DNA from 4 places in the Arthrobacter sp. SLBN-112 genome. Region 3 is predicted to be linked to each of the others. Evidence: riboswitches for the same ligand, from Rfam matches in the RefSeq annotation. Region 3 holds a riboswitch; each other region holds the start of a gene.
What was found. Region 3 has a riboswitch for cyclic di-AMP ahead of QF050_RS00390 (hypothetical protein). Riboswitches for the same ligand answer to the same signal wherever they lie in the genome.

Region 1: another riboswitch for cyclic di-AMP. It lies ahead of QF050_RS13185 (LysM peptidoglycan-binding domain-containing protein); the one in region 3 lies ahead of QF050_RS00390 (hypothetical protein).
Region 2: another riboswitch for cyclic di-AMP. It lies ahead of QF050_RS20010 (NlpC/P60 family protein); the one in region 3 lies ahead of QF050_RS00390 (hypothetical protein).
Region 4: another riboswitch for cyclic di-AMP. It lies ahead of QF050_RS04090 (glycoside hydrolase family 16 protein); the one in region 3 lies ahead of QF050_RS00390 (hypothetical protein).

Annotation. Positions count from the first base shown of each region.
Region 1 is NZ_JAUSXY010000001.1:2,806,705-2,811,386, reverse strand. Features, by position in the region: gene QF050_RS13200 (DNA alkylation repair protein) at 1-378, opposite strand, end outside; gene QF050_RS13195 (TraR/DksA C4-type zinc finger protein) at 375-734, opposite strand; gene QF050_RS13190 (lytic transglycosylase domain-containing protein) at 756-2,069, opposite strand; cyclic di-AMP (ydaO/yuaA leader) riboswitch at 2,324-2,497, shown strand; gene QF050_RS13185 (LysM peptidoglycan-binding domain-containing protein) at 2,501-3,337, shown strand; gene QF050_RS13180 (protein adenylyltransferase SelO family protein) at 3,438-4,682, opposite strand, start outside.
Region 2 is NZ_JAUSXY010000001.1:4,320,126-4,324,807, reverse strand. Features, by position in the region: gene QF050_RS20020 (metal-dependent transcriptional regulator) at 1-677, shown strand, start outside; cyclic di-AMP (ydaO/yuaA leader) riboswitch at 787-1,029, shown strand; gene QF050_RS20015 (peptidoglycan DD-metalloendopeptidase family protein) at 1,040-1,861, shown strand; cyclic di-AMP (ydaO/yuaA leader) riboswitch at 1,974-2,171, shown strand; gene QF050_RS20010 (NlpC/P60 family protein) at 2,242-2,919, shown strand; gene QF050_RS20005 (NlpC/P60 family protein) at 3,081-3,848, shown strand; gene QF050_RS20000 (HNH endonuclease) at 4,114-4,614, shown strand; gene QF050_RS19995 (NTP transferase domain-containing protein) at 4,658-4,682, shown strand, end outside.
Region 3 is NZ_JAUSXY010000001.1:90,556-95,237, forward strand. Features, by position in the region: gene QF050_RS00380 (glycosyltransferase family 39 protein) at 1-370, shown strand, start outside; gene QF050_RS00385 (ArnT family glycosyltransferase) at 377-2,410, shown strand; cyclic di-AMP (ydaO/yuaA leader) riboswitch at 2,559-2,721, shown strand; gene QF050_RS00390 (hypothetical protein) at 2,725-3,531, shown strand; gene QF050_RS00395 (glyoxalase superfamily protein) at 3,528-3,941, opposite strand; gene upp (uracil phosphoribosyltransferase) at 3,986-4,621, opposite strand; gene QF050_RS00405 (phosphatase PAP2 family protein) at 4,634-4,682, opposite strand, start outside.
Region 4 is NZ_JAUSXY010000001.1:879,281-883,962, forward strand. Features, by position in the region: gene QF050_RS04085 (glycosyltransferase family 4 protein) at 1-1,003, opposite strand, end outside; gene QF050_RS04090 (glycoside hydrolase family 16 protein) at 1,138-2,241, opposite strand; cyclic di-AMP (ydaO/yuaA leader) riboswitch at 2,247-2,420, opposite strand; gene rpsF (30S ribosomal protein S6) at 2,784-3,089, shown strand; gene QF050_RS04100 (single-stranded DNA-binding protein) at 3,163-3,738, shown strand; gene rpsR (30S ribosomal protein S18) at 3,866-4,105, shown strand; gene rplI (50S ribosomal protein L9) at 4,123-4,575, shown strand.

The sequences.
Region 1 (4,682 bases), 2.7 Mb from region 3:
GGGCTCGGCCAGGTCGGGCGCCTGGGCCGAGCGAAGGAAGCCCTCCAGCCGGGTCAGGTCCGAGTGCCGCAGCAACCGCACGTTCGTTTGCAGCAGTACCACGGCGGCCAGGCGGCGTTCGAAGACCGGCCGTGAGCCGGGCTTCGGCTGGCCCCACAGGGCGGAGGCCAGCATTACCGTGGCGTCGTGGCCCATGTCCTTGAACTTCCGGATGGCGTCCCGGACGGTGCCGCGGACTGCACCGATCGAAGATCCGTAGGAGGCCAGTGCCCCGCCCAGCCGGTTGCCCACCTCGTCGGCCCGGTACCAGGCCCCCTCGTTCCGGAGGGTCCGGTCGATGAAGTCAGCAGCCGCGGCGACGTCGGTCATTTCGGTCATCGCCCCCGCCCCGCGGACGCATGCCGGATGCAAAATGGGGTCCACGGCCGCGCTTCGAGCCTGCCGTCCGAGATGGGCTCGCCGCAGACGGCGCAGGTTCCATAGGTACCGTTGGCCAGGCGGGCCAGGGCTGCCTCCACCTGGTCCAGCCCGGCTGAACTTTGCTTCAACAGTACCGAGGCCTGCGAGAGTTCGAAGGCGATCGTGGCGCCTTCGGGATCGTGCTCGTCGTCGACGTTGGAGTTTTGGCGCGCCGAGTTGGCCGCGTCGATATCGGCCCGCAGCGCCGGCAACAGTGCCAACCGCCGGGCCCGTTCGTCTTCGAGCAGCATCCTGAACCGTTCGAAATCTGGCATGCGGAAAGCCTAGCGCGTCAGTCAGTACCAGTTCAGGGCTACCGAATGGCTCCAGGCGCCGCACGGGGAGCCGTAGCGGTCGCTGATGTAGCCGAGCCCCCACTCGATCTGCGTCCGGTAGCTGGTCAGCCAGTCGCTTCCGGCGCTGGCGTACTTGCCGGGCGGCAGCGCCTGGGCTATGCCGTAAGCACCGGAGGAGGCGTTGGTGGCGGTGGTCAGCCAGCTGGATTCTTTGGTCCACAGCTGGGCCAGGCACTGGAACTGGTCCGGGCCCCAGCCGAAGGCACCCAGGCGCCCGGAGGCATAGGCCTTGGCACCGGCCGGATCATTGACGGCACCGCCGGGGACGGAGGGAACGACGACGGGCGGCGGGCTTGGCACGGCCGGCTGCGGCGGACTGCCGGGAACCGGGTCGGCCGGCGGGGCGGGGTTTGCCGCGTTGCCGGCCGGAGCGGCGGGCGCGGGTTTGGGCTGCCGGGCTGCGGCCGCGGCTGCCTGCGCTGCGGCTTCAGCCTGCTGGCGGGCCTGTTCCGCCGCGGCGGCCCGCTTGGCTTCCTGGGCTGCTTCATAGGCAGCCAGCGCCGCCTGGCCCTGTCGGTACTCTCCTTCGAGGGCCGCCGTCGTTCCCTTCAGCGAGGCCAGCTGGGCGGTCAGTTCGCTGCTGTGCTGCTGTTCGTCACTGACCTGCCGGGCGAGCGTGTCCTGGGCGGAGCGGGCCGCGTCCAGTTTGGCTTTTGCTTCCCCGGACAGGCGTTCGCGCTCACTGCGGGCCGCTTTTTCCTGTTCCGCCAGTGACGCGGCAACTTTGCCGGCGGCCGCAGCTTTGTCCACCAAAGCCGCCGTCTTGTCGCCCACCAGTTGGACGAGGTTGAGCCCCTGGACGCTGTTGTTCTGCAGGGCATCCAGGGCCACGAAGAACCCTGTATTGGTCCCGCCCGTCTTGTACGACTGGACGGCAAGGGCACCGATCTCCTTGCGATACTTGGCCAGTTCGTCGTTGGCGCGGGCGGCTTGGGCGGACAATGCGTCCAGCCGCGTTGACGCCGCCTGAAGCTCGGCGTCGGCCGCGGCATAGTCCGCGGCTGCCCGGACGGCAGTGTCACCGGCCGCTTCCGATTGGGCTTGGAGGCCGCTCAGCAGCCCGTTGATGGTGGTGATCTCCGCCGCTTTCGCCGCCTCGGAAGACTGCGCCTGCTGCACGTCAGCCCAGGACGGGTATCCACCGGGCGGTGGAGGCTCGTCCGCGGAGGCAGGCAGCACCGTGGCCGCTGCCACCGCGATGGCGAGCAATCCCCCCATCAGCGGGGACTTGGGCATGGTCACGAACAGGGGCATAGTCCCGAAGCATACCGGCGACACGCCGGGGCGGAAAGACGGCCGTGCCCGCTTTGTTACCCGGAGGGGCCGCCACCGGATCAATCTCCGGTCGATGCCGGGCGGAAGGGCCACATCCAATCGTTTGCAGAATACGAGAGACAAAGCTCGTATGTTACCTAAACGTGACAATTGGGGCGTCCGCGGGTTATGGTCTTCTGGTGTCCCTCCCAAAACGGGACATTCCCATCAGTTTGCCGAGCCCTGCCGCTGATACCGGGATTCAACCGCTTTCATGCTGGCAGGGACGGGGGAACCAAGTTTCCACGACCTTTTGAGGTCTTGGGGTTAAGTCGGACAGCTCCTCCGCCCACCGCGGAGATGTGTTCGGCCGGGTATCTCCAACCCGAACCCGACAGCTCACCCCGCAGGCATGGGAGAGGCGATCTACCGTGTCAAAAAATCTCACCACTGCCCGCCACCGCGCGACTCCGGCCCGTTCCATTGCGCTCGAGGGCCTCGCCCTGACCGCCAAGTCGCAGGCCCGTTCGCTGGGCCGTCCGGCCCTCGCGGTTGCGGCCGCGTCCGGCATTGCCTTCGGGGTCGGCGCCCCGGCCCACGCGGGCGTGACTGGCGCGGACACCACGGAGCAAACTAATGTCCAGGCCACCGCAGCGCCGGCAGTTGCTCCGGCTGGCGCGGCAGCAACCGTGCACACCGTCGTTTCCGGGGATACCCTGGGCGCGATTTCGGCAGCGTACGGGGTCAGCCTGAACGACGTCCTGGCCGCCAACGGCTTGGGCCTGTCGTCCATCATCTACCCCGGCGACCAGATCCGGATTCCCGGTGCAGGCTACGTGGCAGCACCGGCTCCGGCCCCTGCAGCGGCGCCAGTCCAGGCGGCAGCTGCCACCGCACCGGCAAACACCGGCATGAACATGTCCTACGCTTCCGCTACTCCGGTGGCTTCCACCACCGGCACCGGGACCGGGGCCGCCATCCTGGCGTCCGCCTACAGCCAGATCGGTGTGAGCCAGGACTGCACTGCCATGGTTGAGAAGGCCCTGCGTTCGGTGGGCAAGAGTGTCGGCGATCTGGCGCCCACCCAGTTCTTCCAGTACGGCAGCGTGGTCGGCAGCCCGGCACCCGGGGACCTGATTATCACCTCGGGCCACGTGGGTGTGTACGCCGGCAACGGCCAGGTTGTGAGCGGCGGCGTCAACGGGTACACCACGCAGGTGCACTCCATCAGCTGGCTCAGCGGCTACTCAGTGGTCCGCGTAGCCTAAGCCTTCGCACAGCGAAGCCGGCTTCTGACAGGAGGGCGGCAGCCGGGTTTCCGGCTGCCGCCCTCCTGTCGTCCTGCTGCGGGCCTCATTCCGTGGCGGATCAGGTCCCGCAGAAGGTCGTGTACGAGCCGAAGCCCTCCGGGGCCCCTTCCATGTAGCGCTCCATCCCGGCCCGCTCGGTGAAAGGATCGGTGACGGCCTCGAGCAGGCGGTGCAGCGGGGCCAAGTCTCCTTCCGTGCCGGCGGCGAGGGCTTCTTCCACCAGGTGGTTCCGCGGAATGTACGCCGGGTTGACGTTGTCCATCAGCCCCGCATCGGGTTGCAGTGCCAGCCACCGCTCAGCCCAGGCGTCGAAACCGGCTAAGTCCAGCACCATCCCGCGCACGGGGCGCAGGTCGCCGCGGGCGGCCTTGCCGAGGTTTCGGAAGAACAGCGTGTAATCCACTGGGCCGTCTTTGAGGATGGCCACCGCATCATCGACAACGCCTGACGCGGCGTCGTCGCTTCCGTTGCCGCCGGCAAGGCCCAGTTTGGATTTCATGCCACCGGTCCACGCCTCGCTGTACTGTCCACGGAATCCGCCGAGCACCTCCACCGCGGGAGCAACGGCCTTCTCCTGGTCCTCGTCGATGAGCGGGAGCATCGCCTCGGCAAGACGGGCAAGGTTCCATTCAGCAAGGACCGGCTGGTTGGCGTAGGCGTAGCGTCCACTGACGTCGATGGAACTGTAGACGGCCGCGGGATTGAAGGCGTCCAGGAAAGCGCACGGGCCGTAGTCGATGGTTTCCCCCGAGATGGTCATGTTGTCCGTATTCATGACCCCGTGCACGAATCCCACCAGCATCCACCGGGCCACCAGGCTGGCCTGTGCGGAGACGACGGACGAGAACAGTGCCAGGTAGGGGTTTGGGGCTTCGGCGGCCAGCGGATAGTGCCTGCTGATGGCGTGGTCCGCCAACCGCTTCAGGAGGTCCATGTTTTCCGTGGCCCGGGCGTACTGGAAACTCCCAACCCTCAGGTGGCTCCGGGCCACCCGCGCCAGGACAGCACCGGGCAGCATGCCCTCACGCCGGACCTGCCGCCCCGTTGCCACGACGGCGAGCGAGCGGGTGGTGGGTATGCCCAAGGCGTGCATGGCTTCGCTGACAAGGTACTCGCGCAGCATGGGCCCGACCACCGCCCGGCCGTCCCCGGCGCGGGCGAAGGGGGTGCGCCCTGAGCCTTTGAGATGGACGTCCAGCAGGCGTCCGGTGCGGTCCGTGACTTCCCCCAGCAGGAGCGCGCGTCCGTCGCCGAGCAGTGGCGAGTACCCGCCGAATTGGTGACCAGCGTACGCCTGCGCCAC
Region 2 (4,682 bases), 4.2 Mb from region 3:
AGATGTACCTCAGGACCATCCTGGAGCTTGAGGAAGAAAACATCGTTGCCCTCCGGGCCCGTATCGCCGAACGCCTGCGCCACTCGGGGCCCACCGTTTCCCAGACCATCGGCCGGATGGAGCGCGATGGCCTGGTTGTCGTCTCCGGTGACAGGCACCTGGAACTGACGGACATTGGCCGCAAGCGTGCCACCGAGGTCATGCGGAAGCACCGGCTGGCCGAACGCCTGTTGGCCGATGTTATTGGGCTGGACTGGGCCTACGTTCACGATGAAGCCTGCCGCTGGGAACACGTGATGAGCGAACGGGTGGAGCGGCGGATCTACGAGATGCTGGGCCATCCCACTGAGTCGCCCTACGGCAACCCCATCCCCGGCCTGGCCGCCTTGGGCGGGCAGCCTGGGCCCGGCTTCGGTGACGGCGCCATCAGCCTGGTGGAAGCAATGAAAGCCTACGGGCCTGCCTCGGGAGTGACCATCAGCCGCCTGGCGGAACCGATCCAGGTTGAACCGGAACTGCTGACCCAGCTCGACGAAGGCGGCATCCGGCCCGGCGCGGCAGTGTCACTCGAACGCGTGGGTGACTACATTTCGGTGCGGGTGGCAGGAATCGAGGGAGCGTTGGAGCTTCCGCCCGAGGTGGCCGCGCACGTCTTTGTCGCCGTGAACCAGGCCTGACACCCCGCTTCCTTTACCCCACGCAGGGGTTTCCACACAAAGATAACGGAATTGTTACCCAGGGTCTTAAGCCCCTATAGTGGAAGCCAGCGTTGATACTTAAGCGTTACCTGATCCGGAGCCGAGCTCTGCCAGCGGACCAGGTGTACGAGTCGTTACTGGCAGAGGCGGGGGAACCACAACCGGCAGCGGGGGACTGCCTTGGGGTGAAGTCCGTCAGCAGCAAGCCTCTCCAGTGAAGGATTCCTCCGGGGATACTCCTGCGCAGAAGTTTGCCCATGGCGGGCCGGGTCTTTGATCTCTCTGACCCGAATCCGACAGCTAACTCCGCAGGCGATTCCAGAGAGGAACCCTTCTTGACCATGCAGACCTCCCGGGGCCGCCGTCGCGCCGCCGGCCCCCCTGAGGCACCCCGGGTTGTCGAAGTCGCCGCTGCGGAGCGCCCCCGTGACCCCCAGCGGGATGCGCGCCGCCGCAGGGGTCCATTCCGGCAAATCACCGACTTTGCTGCGGCCAGCGGCATCGGCCAGAAGGCTGGCATCGCCCTCGCCGCCACCGGCCTGGTGCTGACCGTGACCATGCCGGCCACAAGTCCCGTCATGGCGACGGACGCAGCCGGCACAGTACCCCAGGCTGCCTCCTCCGTCAGCCCCCAGCCCCAGATTTCCGCCGATGTGGGCGCCCAGATCGACTTCAGCCGCTCGGCCGTCGTGACGCAGGCAGACCCGGACGGAAAGCTGAAGCAGTTGCTGAGCGCCCAGTCGGCCGGATCGGTAAGCCGGGCCGCCTCCGCCGGAACCCTGGCCGCCCCGCTGGCATCCCTGGTTACCGCTTCGCCCTTTGGCTACCGGGTCAGCCCCATTACCGGGGGCACCGGAGACTTCCACCGCGGACAGGACTTCGTGGCACAGTGCGGGACGCCCGTCCTGGCAGCCGCGACAGGAACCGTGACCTTCGCCGGCTGGCACCAGTTCGGCGGGGGAAACCGGGTGGTCATCGACCACGGCAACGGCCTGGAGACCACGTACAACCACCTCTCGTCCTTCAACGTCAAAGTGGGCCAGACGGTCTCCCGCGGCGAAGTCGTGGCACTGAGCGGGACCACCGGCGCTTCCACCGGCTGCCACCTGCACTTCGAGGTGCAGGTCAATGGCGAAGTGGTCGATCCCATGGGCTGGTTGTAACCGAATGATTGCGCACTCTCAGCTCACAGTGACGAGCCGTGACCTGAATGTGACATTGAAGCAAAACTGCTGTACCGTCTAACTCGCGTCAACTTTTCCGAAGTTGACGCTCTTGAGTGGATTGCCTAACTCTGCCACCGCTCAAGGTCCGTTCGCATTTCATCGTCTGGCAGGGGCGGGGGAACCAATTTTGGCCTTCTGCATTGTGGAAGGCCTTGGGGTTAAGTCATGAGCTTCCCAGGAAGCAAAGTGGCCGGGTGACTCCCATCCGAATCCGACAGCTCACCTCGCAGGCATTGGGAGAGGCTACCTTCGTGTCTTCACGCCATAATTCCGCGCGCCACCGTGCGCAAACGGTTCGGGCCAACCCTTTGGACGCTGTGTCCAAGGCCGTGAGCGCCAATGCCGGGACCGTCGGCCGCCAGGCTGCCGTCGTGGCAGCGGCTTCGGGCCTCATCCTGAGCATGGGCCTGCCGGCCACCGCAGCGGACACCACCGCTGGTGTCTCCGCCTCCACGGAGTCCGGCTCGGCGCAGACCGCCCTTGCTGTCACGGCAGCCCCCACCGCCACCGTTTCCTTCGAGCGCCCCGTGGTCAAGACCACCGCTGCTCCTAAGGTGGAAACGGTGCGTACCCAGTCCACTGCGTCAGCGGACCGAACCGCCAATGCTGCCGGCCAAGAGGCGTCCACGGCCGGGCAGGCAGTGGAGACCGTTTCTTCCGCGGCCACCTCGGGCATCGCCGCGATCGCCTACACCGGCATCGGCCACCCCTACGTCTGGGGCGGCACCACCCCCAACGGCTGGGACTGCTCCGGGTTCGTCCAGTGGGTTTACGCCCAGGCCGGGATCAGCATCCCCCGCACGAATGCGTGGAGCATCATGACACCCACGTCCACCCCCCAGGCGGGTGACCTTGTTGTCCAGAACGGCGGCGCGCACGTCGGCATCTACGTCGGCAACGGCATGATGATCAGCGCGCTCAACCCGTCGCAGGGAACCATGCTCCACTCGCCTGCAGCAACCGGTACTTCCACGTACTACCACCTGAACAAGTAGTTCTTGGGCTCCCGGCTCCAAGGGCTATTTCTTTGCCCAAAGCTTTCTCGCTAGAAACCACATCCCCGTTCGGGATGCGCCGGCGTACCCCCAAGATGCCGGCGCATCCAACCCCCTCGGACAGGCCACCGCGGTCCAGAGGAAAACGAAAGAGAGAACTGATGACGACTCGTGCTACCGCACGGCACCGCGCCGAGGTCACCAAAACCAACTCGATCGCAATTATTGCCAAGGCTGTCAGCGACAACGCCGGCGGCATGGGCCGCCAGGCCGCAGTGATCGCTGCAGCTTCCGGCCTCGTCCTGACCAGCGGCATTGCCGCGAACGCTGCCGACACCAACGTCAAGCGCGACTCAGCTCCGGCATCCGCCATGGAAGTTGAATCCGCCGTCGACGCTCCGATTTCGGCGGCTTCCACCATTGCCATCAGCTTCGAGAAACCCGCCGTTACCACCACCCCGGCTCCGGCTCCTGAGCCCGAGGTTGCGGTGCAGGAAGCCGCACCGGCCCCTGTTGCCCAGACCGTCGCCGCTCCGAAGGTCACGGCCAAGGTTGCAACTGCGGCTGCCACGGCTGCTCCCGCCGGCCAGGTTTCCGCCAGTGGAAAGGGTGCTGCCATCCTCTCCGCTGCCTACGCGCAGCTCGGCGTGCACCAGGACTGCACCATGCTGGTGACCAACGCACTGGCTGCAGTCGGTATCCACTTCCACGACTGGCCCGCCGGCTACCTGTCCTTGGGCGACACCGTGCCTGCTTCCCAGGCCCAGCCCGGGGACCTGATCTACTACGCCGACGGCGGCGGAGGAATGGCGCACATCGCTGTCTACGCCGGAAACGGCATGGCGGTCCATGGCGGCTTCAACGGCAATGACACCGTTGTGTTCAGCGCCAACGTTGGCTCCGGACCGGTTTTCATCCGCGTCAGGTAAGCACCGCAGCGCGCCGCCCACCCGCGGCGCCGGAGCGTTTCCCGGGAAAGACCCCTGCCACTGCGGCGGGGGTCTTTCCCGTTAACGCCAGCCATTGCGCTGCATCGCAACTCTCGCCATGGCCGGCGCACAGGCCTCCTCGTGTGCCGATTACCTGATATTGCATTTCTCTGTTTACTCTTGTGATGTCGATCCATAGCCCGGACATGCCGAGGGCAGCCGGCCCTCGTGCCCCTGACGGGTGCGGCCGTGAAGAGGTACGTGCATGCGCACTCTCGTTCTGAATGCTGGATATGAACCGCTGGCGGTTATCACCTTCCGTCGGGCGCTGGTGCTCGTGCTGACAGGCAAGGCGAGCGTGGTGGCCGAGGGGGATGATCCCGTGGTGGGCCCCACTGACGTCCTGGGCCGCCCATCCGTGATCCTCCTGAACCGGTACATCCGCCCCCGGTATAACCATTCAACGGCCGTCAGCCGCCGGGGCGTGCTCCGGCGTGACGGTCACAAGTGCGCGTATTGCGGAAAGGCAGCGCACACAATCGACCATGTCCATCCAAAATCGCGGGGCGGGGCCGATTCCTGGGAGAACCTGGTGGCTGCCTGCCTGCGGTGCAACAACCTCAAGGGCGACCACACCCCCGGTGAGATGGGCTGGACCCTGCGCTTTGTGCCCGAGCCGCCGCACGGAACCATCTGGCAGATCAAGGAATTGGAGAAGCCAACCCCGGCCTGGGACCCCTTCCTGCTTCCGGAGCGCGCTGCCTGACCATCGTGCGCCCGGGGCGGTTGCTGTTCGTTAGGCTGGGGTAGTGCAAGCGGCCCCTTTGATCTTTG
Region 3 (4,682 bases):
CCCGGGTGCCGGCGGGGCCGGTGGTCCCGGCGAAGGCACCGCCGATGCCGCCGTGACCGCACTGCTGACGGGCACCACCACGAAGTGGTCGGCGATCGTCTCCGGGGCCAGCCAGGCCGCCAGCCTGGAACTGGCCACGAACACCAACGTCATTGCACTGGGCGGCTGGAACGGCGGTGATCCCTACCCGACGCTCGCCGAGTTCCAGGACATGGTGGCCAAGGGTGAGATCAGCTACTTCATCGAAGGCGGCATGGGCGGAGGCGGCATGGGCGGCCGGGGCGGCAACTCCGAGGTGGCCGCGTGGGTGCAAGCCAACTTCCAGGCCCAAACCGTGGGGAACTCCACGGTGTACCAACTCACTAAGTAGGACCCCATGGCCGGCTATTACCCAACCCCAGTGAAGGCTCCCCCCGCTCCCGCTGCCCAGGGCCCTGTTGCCGCGGCCCGCGTGCGGCGGGATCCCCTGGCCCTCCGGCACCGGCTGGAACTGTTAGGCGTTCTGGCGGCCACCGCCGTGCTGTACCTGTGGAACCTCGGGGCGTCCGGCTGGGCCAACGCTTTCTACTCCGCCGCCGCCCAGGCCGGATCGCAGGACTGGGCGGCCTGGTTCTTCGGCTCCTCGGACGCCGCCAACTCCATCACGGTGGACAAGCCACCGGCGTCCCTGTGGATCATGGCGTTGTCGGTCCGGATGTTCGGCCTGAGCTCCTGGAGCATCCTGGTTCCCGAAGCCCTGATGGGCGTCGGGATCGCCTGGCTGCTGTACCTGGCCGTCCGGCGGGCAGCGGCGCCGGCCACCGGCGACCCGCGGCTCGCCCACCGGGCAGGCCTGCTGGCCGCTGTGGCGCTGGCCCTGACGCCGGTGGCCACGCTGATGTTCCGGTTCAACAACCCGGACGCCCTGCTGGTGCTGCTCATGACCGCCGCCGGCTACGCGGTGCTTCGCTCCGTCCAGGAGGACCGGCTGCGCTGGCTCCTGCTGGCAGGGGTCTTCCTGGGCTTCGGGTTCCTTGCCAAGCAACTGCAGGTGCTGCTGGTGGTCCCCGGCTTTGCGTTCGCCTACCTGGTTGCGGCGCCGGCAGGGCTGGGCCGGCGGCTGCTGCACCTGCTCGCCACCGGTGCGGCGATGGTTGCCGCGGCCGGCTGGTGGCTGGCCGTCGTCGAACTCATCCCGGCGGCGGACCGTCCGTTCATCGGCGGTTCGCAGGACAACTCCATCCTGGAGCTGACCCTCGGCTACAACGGCCTGGGCCGGCTGACGGGCGACGAAACCGGCAGCGTGGGTGGCGGCAACGGCTGGGGCGTTCCCGGCCTGCTGCGGATGTTCAACAGTGAATTCGGCGGCCAGATCGCCTGGCTGCTGCCCTCCGCCCTGATCCTTGCTGCGGGCCTGCTGTGGCTTGGGCGGCGGGCGCCGCGGACTGACGCCGTGCGGGCGTCGGTGATCATCTGGGGTTCCTGGGTGCTGGTGACCGGGTTGGTCTTCAGTTTCATGGCCGGCATCATCCACCCGTATTACGCGGTGGCATTGGCACCGGGGATCGCCGGGCTTGCCGGCCTGGGCCCGGTACTCCTCTGGCAGCACCGGCGGCAGGCCGCTGCAGCGGTCCTCCTCGCGGCATCGGTGGCCGCGGCAGCCCTGATGGCCTTCACCCTGCTGGGTACCACGTCCGCCTACGGTCCGTGGCTGCGCTGGCTGGTGCTGGTTGCAGGCCTGGCGGCCGCGGCAGGAATTGGGCTGGGCAGGTTCATTCGCCTGCGCTCGGTTCAGCGGACGACGACGGCGCTCGCCATTGCGGCATCGCTCGCCGGACCGCTGGCGTTCTCCATGTCGACGGCGACGACGGCGCACAGCGGGGCCATTGTCAGTGCCGGGCCGGCGACGTCGTTCAGCGGCCCGGGTGGGTTCGGCGGAAACCGGGCCGGCGGGTTTGGTGCGGGCGGCAATTCCCGGCAGTTCAGCGGCCAGGCCGGGGCAACCCGGGGCGGCGCAGGCCAGACTGGACAAGGCCAAGGTGCCGGCGGTGGCCGTGCCGGCGGGATGGGTGGCCTGGGTGGCCTCCTTGGTGCGCCCACGCCGTCGGCCGAGCTCGTGGCCGCACTCAAGGACGGTGCCTCGAACTACACCTGGGCCGCGGCAGTGGTCGGTTCGAACAATGCCGCCGGTTACCAACTGGCAACGGAACTGCCGGTGATGGCTGTGGGCGGCTTCAACGGCACCGACCCCTCCCCCACGCTGGAACAGTTCCAGGCACTGGTATCCCAAGGCAAGGTCCACTACTTCATTGCCGGCGGGACCATGATGTCCAACAGCGGTTCGGACGCCTCCACCCGGATTGCGCAGTGGGTAGCGTCTACCTTCCCGTCGCAAAGCATCGGCGGGACCACGGTCTACGTCCTGGCGTGATAATCGCGCTGCAGGACAAGTCGCGCAGCAAATCGACGCGCCAGGAATCGTGACTTCCGTTACCCAAATGTGACTAATGCGTGATCTTCCTGTAGCGTTGATTGGGTGCGGTCCCCGTTCGGGCCGCATATCCCGGGTTGACGCCAAGCTCTGCCGCTTCCCGGATTCCGCTTGAGCAACGGCAGAGGCGGGGGACCCACCGTCCCGGGCATTGATTGCCCTTGGGGTTAAGCCAGCACGTGTTTGTTCCGTGCGGCCGGATGCCCTCATCCGAACCCGACAGCTAACTCCGCAGGTGTGAGAGGCGATCAATCATGTCTAAATCCATGGCAAAACCATGCCTGCAAACCAAGGCAAAACACCGGGCCAAACCCCAGCCCGCCAAAAACACCACCTTGGGCCGGCGTGCTGCAGTCCTCGCGGCATCGTGCGCTGTGCTGGTTGGCGTTGGCGCGGCAGGCCAGGCGACCACCAGCATGACCCAGGCGTCGTCCACCGGGTCAAACTCTTCAAGTTCGGCGTCGGACGCTCAGATGAGCATCGAGAAGAGCGAAATCCGGTCCAACCCGGCCGCGAATCCCGCTCCTTCCGCCATCAGCGTGGCGCCGCAAGCGGCCGAGCCGGCTCCTGCGCCCGCACCCGCCGCCCCGGCAGCTGAAGCACCCGCCCCGGCGCCTGCCCCCGCACCCGCTCCTGCCCCCGCACCCGCTCCTGCCCCCGCCGTCGCGGTTAACGATCCCGCAGGTGCCCAGGCCTATGCCGCCAGCCAACTGTCTTCCTTTGGCTGGGGACCGGACCAGATGCAGTGCCTCCAGACGCTGTGGACCAAGGAATCCGATTGGACCACCACGGCCACCAACGCCAGCAGTGGCGCGTACGGCATCGTCCAGTCGCTGCCCGCGGAGAAGATGGCCAGCGCGGGCGCCGACTACCTGACCAACTACCGCACGCAGATCAACTGGGGCCTGGACTACATCAAGAAGAGCTACGCCTCGCCCTGTGGCGCATTGAACTTCCACCTGGCGCACAACTGGTTACTAGGCACCACTGGTACTGGACACCACTGGACAACGCCCGCCGCGGGCCGCGTCACCATGATCCGGCCCGCGGTTTTGCGTTAACCGGCGTCCTGCGCGGCGTCTTTCCCGTCGCCCTGCCCGGCGTTCCGCCACGGGATGTACTGGACAGACCACCTGTTGCCGTCCGGATCGGCGAAGTACAGGAAGTGGCCCCACTGCTGCACGTCCACGTCGCTGACATCCACGCCGTTGCCCTTGAGCTGGCGGTGGGCGGCCTGGATGTCGCTGACCACCAGCTGCAGGTTGGAGCCGGTGCCGGGCGGAGCGTCGGTGAGCCCTTCGCCGATGCAGATGGAGCAGGCAGAGCCGGGCGGCGTCAACTGCACGAAGCGGATCGAATCCGACGGTCGCTCGTCGTAATCGGCGTTGAAGCCAACCTTGTTGACGTAAAAATCCTTGGCGCGGTCCACATCGGACACAGGGACAAAGACGAGTTCAAGTTTCCAGTCCATCCGCACAGGCTAGCGGCGGGAACCGGCGTGGAAAAGGGCCGGTGCTAACCGGCGATGCCGTACAGGCGGTCGCCGGCGTCACCCAGGCCGGGAACAATGTAGGACTTTTCGTTGAGCTTCTCGTCAATTGAAGCCAGGACGATGTGTACGTTGGCCCCGGACAGTTCCTCCTCCAGCCGGGCCAGGCCCTCCGGGGCGGCCAGCAGGCAGATGCAGGTGACGTCGGAAGCACCGCGCTTGAACAGGAACTTGATGGCTTCGCGCAGTGTTCCGCCGGTGGCCAGCATCGGGTCCAGGACAAAGACCTGGCGGCCGGTCAGGTCCTCGGGGAGGCGCTCGGCGTACGTGATGATGTCCAGGGTTTCCTCGTCCCGGGCCATGCCCAGGAAGCCCACCTCTGCGGTGGGAACCAGCTTGGTCATGCCCTCCAGCATGCCCAGGCCGGCGCGCAGGATGGGGACCACCAGCGGCGTCGGCTTGGTGAATGCGGTGCCGACAGTGGTGCTGACCGGCGTTTGGATGGTGACGGGCTCGGTGCGGACCTCCCGCGTGGCCTCGTAGGCCAGGAGGGTCACCAGCTCTTCCGTCAGCTGGCGGAAGACCGGCGACGGCGTGTTTTTGTCCCGCAGGACGGTGAGCTTATGGGCGACCAAGGGGTGGTCAACAACGAGAGTGCGCATCCCCCAAAACTATCATCCGGCGCTGCCTTTCCCGGGTCCGGAGGAACCGCCGTCGTGCAGC
Region 4 (4,682 bases), 790 kb from region 3:
GGACCATCGCGTCCTGGCCGGACTCAACAGTGAGCAGCGGGTGCGGCGGAAGTTCCCGTGCCGCCACCGGGGATGCCACCACGGGCAGCCCCGCCGCAAGGGCCTCAAGCACGGAGTTTCGGATGCCCACGCCGTGTTGGTCGGGGAAGACGGCGACGTCGGCCCCTTGGAAGATGTCCAGGATTGATGGGACGTTGGCCAGGACTTCAACGCGGGGACCGGCCAGCGCCTGGACCGCAGCCGTGGGTTGCCGCCCGGCGATGACGAACCGGGCCTCCGGAACCTCCCGCCATACCAGGGGAGCAATTCGGGTGGCCAGGAGCGTGGCGCTGTCAACGTTGGGGCCGTAGTTGAGGCTGCCCGCGAAGCATACGACCGGTGCGGTCCGGTCCCGGCGGGGGCCGGCGGTCGCGGCTGTTCCGTTGGGGATGGCTGCTACGGCCCGGCCGAGCTTCGCGGACCAGGCCGCAGCGTCCTGCGCCCCGACGGTCAGCAGCCGCGCCTTGGCAGGCAGCCCCCGCTCAGCCCGTTCGGCGAGGAGTTCCCGCAGCCGGTAGGCAGGCCGGAAGGCGCGCGCGATGGCCGTGTCCATGCCGGCGCGGATGGACCAGGGGTCCACGGTCTGCAGCACCATGGGCCCGGCCACGTGGTGGGACAGGAAAAGGGCGTGCGGGCCATGGATGAGGGTGGCGTTGTTGCTGCCGGACAAGGTGGCCGCCGCTGCCCGCGCCGAGGGAGTGGAGCGCCGGTGTTTGCCCAGGCCCGTGAGGCCGCCCAGGGAGCGCGCAAGAGCGGACAGGTCGCCCCGCTGGGCAATTTCGTGGACGGTCCCGCAGCGCGCCCGGATCTCCGCCGGTACCGGGACGGGCCCGGAAAACGTCAGCAGGGTGACGGCCACATCTGCGGGAAGGTGCAGGATCACTTCGTACGGGATCATGGAGCTTCCATCACCGAGTTGCGGGTCCCGGTTGGGCACGCTTTCAGTCACGTACAGGAGCTTCATTGCAAGAGTGTACTGGATCACACTGGGACGGCAGGGGTTGCTTTGGGCAACTTTGTGGGGAACCGCAGGAAGCCAAAAAGGGGCGACGGCGGGAAGTCCCCGCCGTCGCCCCTTAAACCGAAGCGCGTGGCTGGCTACTGCCAGGCGCGTACGTAGTCCACCAGCAGCTGGGACTGCGGGCCGTAGACCGGGTTCGTCGAGGAAGCGCCGACGTTCAGGACGATGTACTGCGGGGCGTTTCCGTCGTCCGTGGGGTAGGACTTGACCTTCACGCCGTCGAAGTAGACGTCGGAGGAGTTGGCCATCCGGTGCAGGCCGAAGGTGTGGTACTCGTTGGCCCAGTTGCCGCCGACGGTGCCTTGGTTGTGTGCGCCCGAGCTTGAATGGTAATTGACGGTCATCTTCCCCTGGAGGACTTCCGCGATGTCGTTCTCGCCGGTGGCGGGCCACGACTGCCCGGTGGTCCAGAACGCCGGCCAGTTGTACAGGCCGTTGGCGTTGCCTGGGAACTTGATGCGGGCCTCCACGTACCCGGTGGTGAACTGGTAACCGGTGCCAGCCCCGCCCTTGGGGTTGGTGGACACCAGGGACCCGGACGAGGACGAGGCAAGGCTGAGGGCCAGGTTGCCGTTGCCCACGGAGACGTTGGCGGGGCTGGTGGCCGCTTTATTCATGGTTCCGCAGTTGGGGGCGAACCAGCAGTTGGACCACTTTGCGCTGTCCAGGCCTGAGCCGTTGAACTCGTCGGCGAAGGTCATGGTCCAGTTTCCGGGGACGCCCGCGGGCATGGGCGTCCCGCTGTTGGCCAGCTGTGCCGCGGCGGGCGCCACGACGATGGGCGACTGCGGGGCCGGAGCCGCCGCGGCGGGGGCCGGGGCAGGCGCAGCGGGAGCCGGTGCCTGCGCGGGAGCCTGCTCCTGGGCGGGTGCGGCGGCCGGTGCCGGGGCAGGGGCCGGGGTGGACGGGGCCGGGGCCGGGGTGGACGGGGAGGCCTGGGCCTGGACTTCGCTGCCGGCGTCGGCGGCGCTCGCCACCCGGGAGACATCTGCAGTCTCGTTGCCGTTGGCCAGGCCGAGGCCCAGGGACGCCGCGCCGAGGAGGGCTGCTGCGAGGCCGGCGGCCAGGGGCAAGCGGCGGCGGGAGTCTTTGGATGTCAGAAATGGCCGGAGCCCGGCCGGTGCGGTCTCATTTTGATAACGGTGTGCGCGTTTGGCGTTCGCTTTGCGGGATGCGGGCATGGGGAATTACCTCTCAACGCCTGCGGAGTTAGCTGTCGGGTTCGAATGTTGCCATTCGGCCGCTCGCTGCGGCTTCACCCCGAGGGCAGGCGGAGGCCATACCCGTGACGCTTGGGTCCCCCGCCTCTGCCTGGAACCTGGGGGATCGCGGAAGCGGCAGAGTTGGGCGTCTTCCGGGATTGGGGCCGGCTGGGGCGGCCCACCCGAAGACCGTACACGAAAATCCTCGCGGAATCACAATTGGGTAACGGAAGCAACATCACGGGCGTGGCTTGCCGCCCGATTGCCGCGCGGGCCTTTACAGGGGGTGCCGGATTCCCTGCGTTATCCACATAAGAGGGCGGCCGGGCTGTTCCCGCCGCATCACGCGGCTAGCCTTGAGTCAAGCGCGAATCGCCTATCAGGTCCAGATGCACTAGGATATTGAAGTCTGTGCTGCGTCCTGCCTCCGTACCGGTGGCAAGACACTTCACGGACTCGCAAATGAACCTCCTGTTACGGAAATGCCGTAACCGCTTAGCCCAAAGGAGGTGGGTTCACATATGCGTCCTTACGAATTGATGGTAATCATCGACCCCGAGGTCGAAGAGCGTACCGTTGAGCCGTCGCTTCAGAAGTTCCTGAACGTCATCACCAACGATGGTGGAACCATCGAAAAGGTTGACATCTGGGGCCGTCGCCGTCTGGCTTACGAGATCAAGAAGAAGTCCGAAGGTATCTACGCCGTGGTGAACTTCACCGCCAAGCCGGAAACCGCCAAGGAACTTGACCGCCAGCTGTCTCTTAACGAGACCATCATGCGCACCAAGATCACCCGCCCCGAAGAGCAGAAAGTTGTTGCTGAGTAATTCAGCACCGATTTTCATTCTTTACCCCGCAGGAAACGCACTCTTCACCCAGGATCGAACAAGGAGGCAGTAGATGGCAGGCGAGACCACCATTACGGTCATCGGTAACCTCACCAATGACCCGGAATTGCGGTTCACACCGTCCGGTTCCGCGGTAGCGAACTTCACCATCGCTTCCACCCCCCGCACCTTTGATCGCCAGTCCAACGAGTGGAAGGACGGGGAGACCCTGTTCCTCCGCGCCGCTGTATGGCGTGAAGCTGCCGAGAACGTCGCCGAATCCCTGACCAAGGGAATGCGCGTGATCGTGACCGGCCGCCTGAAGAGCCGTTCCTACGAAACAAAAGAAGGCGAAAAGCGCACCGTAATCGAGCTTGAGGTCGACGAAATCGGCCCCAGCCTGCGCTATGCCAACGCAAAGGTCAACCGCACCCAGCGCTCCGGCGGACAGGGTGGGGGCGGCTTCGGCGGCGGCAACGGCGGCGGTGGCTTCGGAGGCGGCAACCCTGGTGGAACCCAGGGCGGCAACTCCGGTGGAGGCTGGGGCGGCGGCAACCAGCAGGCTGCACAGGACGATCCCTGGGCCACGCCCGGCGTGTCCAATGCAGGCGGCTGGGGCAACGGCCCCGATTCCGAACCTCCCTTCTAAAACCCAAACAACGGCCCGACGCCGGGACCGCCCGGGAGCCGCAAGGCACCCAAAGGTTTTGCCGCCGTCGGACCACCACCATCCCGTGGATCAATATCCACGGGCTCCCTAGAATAGGAGCTCCACGATGGCTAAGGCTGAACTCCGTAAGCCCAAACCAAAGTCCAACCCCTTGAAGGCCGCTGACATCACTGTCATCGACTACAAGGACGTAGCATTGCTGCGCAAGTTCATCTCCGACCGCGGAAAGATCCGCGCCCGTCGCGTCACTGGCGTCACGGTGCAGGAACAGCGCAAGATCGCCCAGGCAATCAAGAACGCCCGCGAAGTTGCTCTGCTGCCTTACTCCGGCGCTGGCCGCGGCTAAGGAAGGGATTAACTAACATGGCAAAGCTCATTCTGACCCACGAAGTAACCGGTCTCGGTGCTGCTGGCGATGTTGTCGAGGTCAAGGACGGTTACGCACGTAACTTCCTGCTGCCCCGCGGCTTCGCCCTGACCTGGACCAAGGGTGGCGAGAAGCAGGTTGAGTCCATCAAGGCTGCCCGCGCCGCCCGTGCGCACGCTTCCGTTGAAGCTGCACAGGCACAGGCCCAGGCTCTGTCCTCCAAGAAGGTCAAGCTCGAGGTGAAGGCCGGCGAGTCCGGTCGTCTCTTCGGCACCGTCAAGCCTGCTGATGTCGCTGCCGCTGTTGAGGCCGCCGGCCTCGGAGCCATCGACAAGCGCAACGTTGAACTGCCGAACCACATCAAGTCTGTCGGTTCGTACACGGCCAACGTTCGCCTGCACGAGGATGTTTCCGCTGTCATCGACCTTGAGGTCGTTGCCGGAAAGTAGTTTCCGCACTGCAGTTGAATGGCCCCCGCCCGGGACTCCGGTGCGGGGGCCATTTGCGTTCAAGGTCACTGCCGGGGCTCCCGGCTGCCGGGTGCGGGCAACATATG